3 regions of the Janthinobacterium sp. 75 genome follow, and region 3 is predicted to be linked to each of the others. Evidence: predicted binding sites of a transcription regulator. Region 3 holds the regulator's gene; each other region holds the start of a gene.
What was found. Region 3 encodes LexA, which represses DNA repair genes until DNA is damaged. Its sites were predicted from a motif close to ACTGTATNNNNATACAGT; they were not measured.
Positions count from the first base shown of each region.

Region 1: a site for LexA is predicted at 1,987-2,004, ahead of C8C89_RS07725 (DNA topoisomerase IV subunit B). Genes of this name have one in related genera too.
Region 2: a site for LexA is predicted at 1,553-1,570, ahead of recA (recombinase RecA). Genes of this name have one in related genera too.

Region 1 covers NZ_SORD01000001.1:1,693,203-1,696,479, reverse strand. The annotation lists gene kdpA (potassium-transporting ATPase subunit KdpA) at 1-1,531, opposite strand, end outside; gene kdpF (K(+)-transporting ATPase subunit F) at 1,531-1,620, opposite strand; gene C8C89_RS07725 (DNA topoisomerase IV subunit B) at 2,084-3,277, shown strand, end outside.
Region 2 covers NZ_SORD01000001.1:1,513,955-1,517,231, reverse strand. The annotation lists gene recX (recombination regulator RecX) at 1-155, opposite strand, end outside; gene recA (recombinase RecA) at 359-1,462, opposite strand; gene C8C89_RS06935 (response regulator transcription factor) at 1,712-2,446, shown strand; gene C8C89_RS06930 (sensor histidine kinase) at 2,443-3,277, shown strand, end outside.
Region 3 covers NZ_SORD01000001.1:2,492,431-2,495,707, reverse strand. The annotation lists gene rplI (50S ribosomal protein L9) at 1-216, opposite strand, end outside; gene rpsR (30S ribosomal protein S18) at 244-534, opposite strand; gene priB (primosomal replication protein N) at 550-858, opposite strand; gene rpsF (30S ribosomal protein S6) at 879-1,268, opposite strand; gene lexA (transcriptional repressor LexA) at 1,544-2,191, shown strand; gene C8C89_RS11330 (cystathionine gamma-synthase family protein) at 2,281-3,277, opposite strand, start outside.

The DNA of each region.
Region 1 (3,277 bases), 800 kb from region 3:
ACGCGCTGCCGTTATTGTTTGCCGCCGACGTGAAGGCGTACAGAATCTCCGAGAAGCCGTGCGCGCCGGGATTGGCCACGCCGATCTTGCCCGGTTCGACCATCACGGCGATCGCCGTGCCCGTCAATACCAGGGCTGGCGTGACCAGGATGGCCAGCGACACCATCTTCATTTCATAGGCCTGGATTTTCTTGCCCAGGTATTCAGGCGTGCGGCCTATCATCAGACCGGCGATGAAGACGGCCAGGATGGCGAACATCAGCATGCCGTACAGGCCCGTGCCCACGCCGCCGAAAATCACTTCGCCGAATTGCATCAGCAGCAGCGGCACCATGCCGCCCAGGGGCATGTAGGAGTCGTGCATGGAATTGACTGCGCCGCACGATGCCGCCGTCGTCACCGCCGCGAACAGAGTCGAGGAGCTGATGCCGAAGCGCGTCTCCTTGCCTTCCATATTGCCGCCCGATTGCAGGCTGCTGGCCTGCTGGTCCACGCCCAAGACCTGCAAAGCGGGATTGGCTTGCTGCTCGGCGCTCATCACGCCGGCTGTCATGACGACAAAGATCAGGGTCATGGCGGCCAGCACGGCCCAGCCCTGGCGCAGGTCGCCCACCATGCTGCCGAACGTGAAGCACAGGCCGGCGGGAATGATGAAGATGGCCAGCATCTGCAGGAAGTTCGACAGCACGGTCGGATTTTCATACGGATGCGAGGAATTGGCATTGAAGAAGCCGCCGCCATTCGTGCCCAGCAGCTTGATCGATTCCTGCGACGCGACGGGGCCCATGGCGATCGTCTGCGTGGTCGCCACTTGTGCTTCCATTACGGGCTTACCGGCGGCATCCACCACGGGCTGACCATCGGCCGTCATTTTCGGCGTTTCATACGCCACCTGGTCGAGCAGCGTCACTTCCTTGTAGGCGGAAAAGTTCTGGATCATGCCTTCGCCCATGAAGACGACGGACAAGGCCAGCGACAGCGGCAGCAGGATGTACAGGGTGGAGCGCACCAGGTCGACCCAGAAGTTGCCGATCGATTTACCCGAGCGCGAGGCGAAACCGCGCACCAGCGCGAAGATCACGGCGATACCGGTGGCCGCCGAAAAGAAGTTCTGGCATGCCATGCCCAGCATCTGGGTCAGGTAGCTCATGGTCTGTTCGCCGCCGTAGCCCTGCCAGTTGGTATTGGCGACGAAGCTGACGGTGGTATTGAACGAGGAGTCGGGGCTGACGGCACCCAGGCCCTGTGGATTAAGTGGCAAGAAGCCCTGCAGGCGCTGCAGGCCGTAGACGAAGACGGCGCCCACGGTATTGAAGACGATCAGGGCGATGGCATAGCTTTTCCAGCCCATGGCCTTATCGGCAGGCAGGCCGGACCAGCGGTACAGCAGGTTTTCCAGCTTTTGCAGCCAGCCCAGGCCACGCACGGGGCCATCGCCGGCCACCTTGGCCATGTAGAGGCCCAGCGGATAGCCGGCGGCCAGCAGTACAACCAGGAAGGCCACCAATAACAGTATCGATTGCGTCGTCATCACAGTTCCTCCGCCTTCAACAGTGCCACCAGCAGGTACACGAGCAGGCCAGCCGACACGACGGCGCCCAGCACATAAAACGCGTTCATTTGACGCTCCCTAATTTGTCGCAAGCGACGGCAAAGCCGACCACCACGACGAAAAAAACGGCAATCAAGCCGAGATACACGATATCCATTCCCACCCTCATTCAGGTTTGTTTTGATAGTGAGCAGATTAGCCAAAAGGGTCTAAAAAATTCGTAAAGACTGGAGAGTCAGCTGTAAACAAGATGTAAAAACGGGGGCTTTAGGGAATAAAATCGTCCACAATGGGCGCAAAACCGCGCGCGCAGCGCACTGTTGTTGCCCTGGAGTAGCGCTATTGCTCGCTGGACAAGATAGAATGCGCGAGCGTCCGCACAAGGACGCCATGCCTGCCGCACTGCCCTCTCCCAGTGACGCTGGACGGGATATACTGTATATTCATACAGTTATCGCCGCCGTTGTCACTGCGCCCTGCAGTGCCCTGGCCTGGCGTTCCAACCACTGTCTTTACTTAGCTTGAACACGTATGGCCACTAAAAAACCAGCATCCGACTACAGCGAATCATCCATCCGTGTCCTGAAGGGACTGGAACCCGTCAAGCAGCGCCCGGGGATGTACACCCGCACTGAAAATCCGCTGCACATCATTCAGGAAGTGATCGACAATGCCTCCGACGAGGCGCTGGGCGGTCACTGCACGCATATCGCCGTCACGCAAAACACGGATGGCAGCATCACCGTAGAAGACAATGGCCGCGGTATTCCCGTCGGACTGCACCCGGAAGAAGGCGTGCCGACGGTGGAAATCGTGTTTACAAGGCTGCACGCGGGCGGCAAGTTCGACAAGGGTTCGGGCGGCGCCTACGCGTTTTCGGGCGGCTTGCACGGCGTTGGCGTGTCCGTCACCAATGCGCTGTCGACGCGCCTGGAAATCACCGTCTGGCGCAAGGAAAGCGACGGCAACGGCTTGCACCACATGGTGTTCGCAAATGGCGACGTGATCGAACCCTTGAGTTCCCGCCCCGCTCCGCGCGACGGCAAGAAGTCGGGCACGCGCGTGACGGCCTGGCCCGATGCGAAGTATTTTGATTCGCCCAACATCTCGCAAACCGAGCTGCAGCGCTTGCTGCGCTCGAAAGCCGTGCTGCTGCCGGGCGTGACCGTCACCCTGACCAACGCGAAAACCGGCGACACGCAGACCTGGCTGTACGCGGAAGGCTTGCGCGGCTACCTGACCGAATCGCTGGCGCAGGTGTCGAATGGCGAAACCCTGATTCCCCTGTTCGAAGGCGCGCAGTACGCGGGCCCGGACTCGGAAGGCTTTGCCGAAGGCGAAGGCGCGGCCTGGGTGGTGGCGTGGACGGAAGAAGGCGCCATCGTGCGCGAATCGTATGTCAACCTGATTCCCACCTCGAATGGCGGCACGCACGAATCGGGCTTGCGCGACGGCCTGTTCGGCGCCGTGAAAAATTTCGTCGAGATGCACTCGCTGCTGCCGAAAGGCGTGAAACTGCTGCCGGAAGACGTGTTTGCGCGCGCTTCCTTCGTGCTGTCGGCGAAAGTGCTGGACCCGCAATTTCAGGGACAGATCAAGGAACGCCTGAATTCGCGCGACGCCGTGCGCCTGGTCTCGACCTTCACCAAGCCGCCGCTGGAACTGTGGCTGAACCAGCACGTCGACTACGGCAAGAAGCTGGCCGATCTCGTGATCAAGCAGGCG
Region 2 (3,277 bases), 980 kb from region 3:
CAGTTGGCCTGTTCCAGGCTGTCGAGCAAGGCTTCCACATCGTCGCCTTCCTGCGCATGCCGCTGCAGCTTGCGCCGCAATTCCATGCGGCTGTGTTCACGCATCGACAAAAAGCGTAGCGCCCTGCCCTTCAGGCTTAGTTGTACTGCAGCCATACACCCACCTTGTCTTTCATTCCACGATCACAGCACCCAAACACAATCGCCGCCCGGCGCAACAGCGCGGGACGGCGATCAGGGTCCTACCTTGCGGCAAGCCATGCATAGGTCGGATTAGGCCCCTTGGGCCGTAATCCGACAACATTGTTGACGTCTGTGGTGTTGTCGGATTACGCGCGGCTTTGCCGCGCTAATCCGACCTACTCTGCCTTGGCTTCCGCAGCCTTGGCAGCCTTGTCGGCGGCTTTATCCGCTTTTTCCGGCTTTTCAGCAGCCAGCGGTGGCAGTTCGCGCACGCCCAGCGAGGCGCGGACCTTGTTTTCGATTTCGCGGGCCAGCGCCGGACGCTCTTGCAGGAAGGCACGGGCGTTGTCCTTGCCCTGGCCGATGCGTTCGCCGTTGTAGCTGTACCACGAACCGGATTTTTCCACGATCTTGGCATCCGAGCCCAGGTCCAGGATTTCGCCTTCGCGCGAGGTGCCGGCGCCGTACAGGATGTCGAAGTGCGCTTCCTTGAACGGTGGCGCGATCTTGTTCTTGACGACCTTGACCTTGGTTTCGTTGCCGATCACTTCGTCGCCCGACTTGATCGAGCCGGTGCGGCGGATATCGAGGCGCACGGAGGCGTAGAATTTCAGCGCGTTGCCGCCAGTGGTCGTTTCCGGACTGCCGAACATCACGCCGATCTTCATGCGGATCTGGTTGATGAAAATGACCAGGGTATTCGTGCGGTTGATGGAACCGGTCAATTTACGCAGGGCTTGCGACATCAAGCGCGCTTGCAAGCCTGGCAGGGAATCGCCCATGTCGCCTTCGATCTCGGCGCGTGGCGTCAGTGCTGCCACGGAGTCGATGACGACCAGGTCGACGCTACCCGAACGCACGAGGGCGTCGCAGATTTCCAGAGCCTGCTCGCCCGTGTCCGGTTGCGAGATCAGCAATTCATGCAAGTTCACGCCCAGCTTTTGCGCGTAACCGACGTCGAGCGCGTGCTCGGCATCGATAAAGGCGCAAGTGCCACCCAGTTTTTGCATTTCAGCAATGGTTTGCAGGGTCAGCGTGGTTTTACCTGACGATTCCGGACCGTAGATTTCCACCACGCGGCCGCGCGGCAAGCCGCCAACGCCCAGCGCGATATCGAGGCCGAGCGAACCTGTCGACACGACTTGCACTTCTTCGATCACCGCGCTGGCATCCATGCGCATGACCGAACCTTTGCCAAACTGCTTCTCGATCTGCGCCAGTGCGGCGGCGAGCGCCTTGGCTTTTTCCGATGCGGGTACTACAGCTTTTTTATCGTCCATATGTTCTTTCAGCCGTTCTACAGTTGCAGATTCACGTGAATCCTGCAGCCTGCGATAGCGCCAGTGGGTTAAATTCTTTATACAGACAGTACTGTATAAAAAAACAGTGATCAATGCAAGCGGAACGTGGATTTGTTTTGAAACAGATCAATACAACCCTGGTTTTTCACAAAAACTATCCACCTTGCGGAAAATGAAACACAATACAGACTTCAGATGTCCTGATGTTGCAAGCATAGGAAGTTCACCATGCGTATTTTACTTGCCGAAGATGACAGCGTGCTGGCCGATGGCCTGACCCGCTCGCTGCGCCAGTCCGGTTATGCGATCGACTACGTCAAGACCGGCCAGGAGGCCGATACGGCCCTGTCCACCCAGGAATTCGACCTGCTGATCCTCGACCTGGGCCTGCCGAAGATGTCTGGCCTGGAAGTGCTGCGCCGGCTGCGCGCGCGCGCCTCGCTGCTGCCGGTGCTGATCCTGACGGCCGCCGATTCCATCGAACAACGCGTCAATGGCCTCGACCTGGGTGCCGATGATTATATGGCCAAGCCGTTCGCGCTGTCGGAACTGGAGGCAAGAGTGCGCGCCCTGACGCGCCGCGGCGCTGGCGGCGGCGCCACCGTCATCAAGCACGGCCCGCTCAGCTACGACCAGGTGGGGCGCAGCGCCTACATCAACGACCAGATGCTCGACCTGTCGGCGCGCGAACTGGGCTTGCTGGAAATCCTGCTGGGTCGCACCGGCCGCCTCGTCTCGAAAGAGCAACTGGTCGACCACCTGTGCGAATGGGGCGAAGAGGTATCGAACAACGCCATCGAAGTGTATGTGCACCGCCTGCGCAAGAAGATCGAGGTGGGCGGCGTGCGCATCGCCACCGTGCGCGGTCTCGGCTATTGCCTGGAAAAATACTCGGAAGCGGCGCGCCTGAACGCCGAAGCGAGCGAGTCGGCAGGCCCGGCCAGCGGCCCCGCCAGCAAGTGAAGCCGCGCGAGGCGCCTGCGGACGAGGCGGACGACGACGACTGGTTCGAGCCGCCCACCACGGAGCAGGATGACACCATCGAACATTCGCTGTTCGGCGAAATCCTCGACTGGATGCTGGCGCCCTTGCTGCTGCTGTGGCCGATGAGCATCGCCATCACCTATCTGGTGGCCAAGGGCATCGCCAATCAACCGTTCGACCACGCGCTGGAAGACAGCGTGACGGTGCTGACGCAGCAGGTCAAGCAAGCCGACGGCGCGATGCTGCGCCGCGTGCCGGACAAGAACGGCAACAGCAAGGGCCGCGACTTCCTGCGCGGCGACGATGTCGACACCCTGTATTACCTGGTGGTGGGCGGGCACGGCGAATACCTCGACGGCGACCGCGACTTGCCGCCGCCGCAGGATCCCGATAAATACCGCAGCGGCATGGTGCTGTTTCGCAACGACACCATCCATGGCACGCCCGTGCGCGTGGCGTTCAGCTATCTCGACATGCCGTACAGCACCGACGACGAACCGCGCCGCATGCTGGTACAAGTGGCCGAGACGCTGGAAAAGCGGGCCCAACTGGCCAATGAAATCATCAAGGGCGTGATCTTGCCGCAGTTCATCATCCTGCCCGTGATCCTGGCCCTGGTCTGGTTTGCCCTGGCGCGCGGCCTGTCGCCGCTGGCGCAATTGCAGGAACGCATACGCGCCCGGCCGCCCGACGATCTCTCCCCCATCGAATCGGGCCAGGTGCCCGAGGAAATCACGCCGCTGGTCGGTTCGCTCAACGAGATGCTGGCGCGGCTATCTCTGTCGATCGACATGCAGAAACGCTTCATCG
Region 3 (3,277 bases):
CAGTTTTTCGCCCTGGGCTTGCGATGCGGCCAGTTTGGCGGCAGCAGCTTTTTCCAGTTCGGCGCGCTTGACTTCGAATTCAGCCACAGCGGTTGCCGTGGCACGACGTGCCAGGCGTTGCGGGATCAGGAAGTTACGTGCGTAACCGTCTTTGACTTTGACGACTTCGCCGAGGTTACCGACGTTAACAACTTTTTCTAACAGAATGATTTGCATAGTTCTTCTCCAGGAATATCTGACCGATTAAGCGTGGTGCAGATCGGTGTATGGCAGCAGCGCGAGGAAGCGAGCGCGCTTGATTGCGGTGTCAACTTGGCGCTGGTAGTGCGCTTTGGTACCGGTCAGGCGTGCTGGCATGATCTTGCCGTTTTCTTGGACGAAGTCTTTCAGCGTGTCGACGTCTTTGTAGTCGACTTGCTCAACGTGAGCTGCGGTGAAGCGGCAGAACTTCTTGCGTTTGAACAACGGGTTTTGCTGTTTGCGTTTTTCTTTAAGCTTGAGCTTATTTTTGTCGAACTTTTTACCGAATGCCATGTCAGGCTCCTGTATCTAAAATGCGCTAGTCGGGGTGACTGCACTAAAATCAATGATGTGAAACACCAAACTCTTGCTGTTGCGGCTCTTCCTGGCCAGGAAACCCGTGAACTGATAGACCCCGCCCAAGCTTGCCTGGCTGAACCGGCCTGATATTTCACCAGCGGCTAGCGCGGCAACATCAAACTCGGTCAAACGGGCAATTCCTGCTTCCATCTGCTGCGAACTGTGCTGCAATACTGCATTCACAATCGGCAACCCTGCCGGGGTGTAGCGCAATATTTCGCGCTCGGCAATGATGGCGGTTACTTGTAGCTGGTTCAGCGCACGATCCTGGTCAAGAATTAAGCTGCTGCTGCGGCTGGAGCGGCTGCTGGTGCTTCGGTGCGGTGGCTTTTGGCCGCGTCTTCGCGTTGTACCGATTTCATCATCGGCGAAGGAGCTGTTTCAGCTTTCTTCATTTTAACGGTCAGGTGACGCAACACGGCATCATTGAATTTGAATGCTGTTTCCAACTCGACCAGGGTCTCGTTGTCGCATTCGATGTTCAGGCAGATGTAGTGTGCTTTAGGCAGCTTTTGGATCGAGTAAGCCATTTGACGGCGGCCCCAATCTTCCACGCGGTGAACCGAACCGCCGCGGGTGGTTACGCTGGCTTTGTAGCGTTCGATCATCGCGGGCACTTGCTCGCTTTGGTCCGGATGGACGATAAAGACTATTTCATAATGACGCATGCAAACTCCTTCAGGTCGGATTGATAATCGCCCACCCCGGCGTCAAGACGGGTGTGGGAAGGTCAGCCGAAGATTATAACCGCCTTTTGCAAACGTTTCAATCATTCCTTCCACAAGCGCCCGAAAAGCCCGTGCGCCACCGTGCTTTCCGCCTGTGGACAAGTATTTCTTGCCAAATTCGCCGAAAAGACGGAAATCCCCTTGCATAGTGGACGATACTGTACAAAAATACAGACTGTTCATATAGACAGCATTTTAGTATGCACCCACCGCTCATGATCAAGCTGACAGCACGACAAGAACAAATCCTGAACCTGATCAAGGATGCGATTGAAAACACGGGCTTTCCCCCAACCCGTGCCGAAATCGCCAATGAACTGGGTTTCAAATCGGCCAATGCGGCCGAAGAACATTTGCAGGCCCTGGCCCGCAAGGGCGCGATCGAGATTTCGCCCGGCACCTCGCGCGGCATCCGCCTGATCGGTGCGGCGGCGAGCGCGGCCGCCGATGCGCTGGCATCGAAAGTGCCGGCAGCCCTGCTGATGTCGCTGCCCCTGATCGGCCGAGTAGCCGCCGGTTCGCCCATCCTGGCGCAGGAAAACCTGGAAGCGAGCTACAACGTCGACCCCGCCCTGTTCTCGGCCAAGCCTGATTTCCTGCTGAAGGTGCGCGGCTGGTCCATGCGCGACGCCGGCATCATGGATGGCGATTTACTGGCCGTCAAAAAGGTCGACAGTGCCAAGAACGGCCAGATCGTCGTGGCCCGCATCGGCGACGAAGTCACCGTCAAGCGCTACAAGAAAACGGGCTCCGTCATCGAACTGCTGCCGGAAAACCCCGATTTCAAGGTGATTACCGTATCGCCGGAAGATGAGTTCGCCTTGGAAGGCCTGGCCGTAGGTCTGATGCGCAGCTGGCATTAAGTTGCGTGCCGGGGTCAGACCTGCCGGGTCTGACCCCAGTTTTCAGTTTGCCTCAAAACTGGCACATGGCCTAATCACCGACACCGCTCTCAGCCCTCCAGCGCACCACGGAAGTCTTCCAGCAGATCGGCCTCATCCTCGATCCCGACGGATACGCGGATCAGCGATTCGGCGATGCCCATGCTAGCGCGGCGCTCGGCTCCCATCTCATAGAAGATCGTGTGGGCGACGGGAATGACCAGGGTGCGCGTGTCACCCAGGTTGCTAGCCGGAATCGCCAGATTCAGGCGATTCAGGAAATCGAAGCAATCGATGCCATCTTTTAATTCAAAGCTGAACAGCGAACCATAGCTGCGGAACAAGTCCGTCGCCAGCGCGTGCTGCGGGTGCGAGGACAAGCCTGGGTAATGCACTGCCGCCACGCGCGGGTCCGCTTGCAACATGGTGGCCAGCGCCAGGGCGTTCGAGCAGGTACGGTCCATGCGCAAGGCCATGGTTTCCGCGCCGACGGCGATATGGTGCGCCGCCTCCGGACCCAGCGAGGCACCGAAATCGCGCAAGGCCTTGGCGCGGATTTGCGCGATGCCCCACTGCGCCGGCGCCGCCTTTTTATAATTATCGAAAATGTTCGGGTACTGCGTCCAGTCGAATACGCCCGTGTCCGTCAAGCTGCCGCCCAGGGCATTGCCGTGGCCGCCAATCGATTTCGTCAGCGCATTGACCACCAGGCCCGCGCCCACCGCTTTCGGGCGGAACAGGTAGGGCGTGGTCATCGTATTATCGACGATGTACAAGATGCCACGCTCCTTGCACAGCGCGCCGATCTTCGCCAGGTCGGCGATCTGCGTGCGCGGATTGGCGATGGTTTCCACGAAAACAATCCGCGTTTGCGGCGTGATGGCGGCGGCCACATTGGCCACGTCCGTGGCATCGACGAAGGACACGGCGATGCCCTGCCCCGTCACCGTTTGCCACAGGCTGTTGGTATTACCAAACAGAAAAGCCGACGACACCACATGGTCGCCCGCGCGCAGCAAGGATTGCACCACGGCGCCAATGGCGCCCATGCCGGTGGCGAAGCACAGC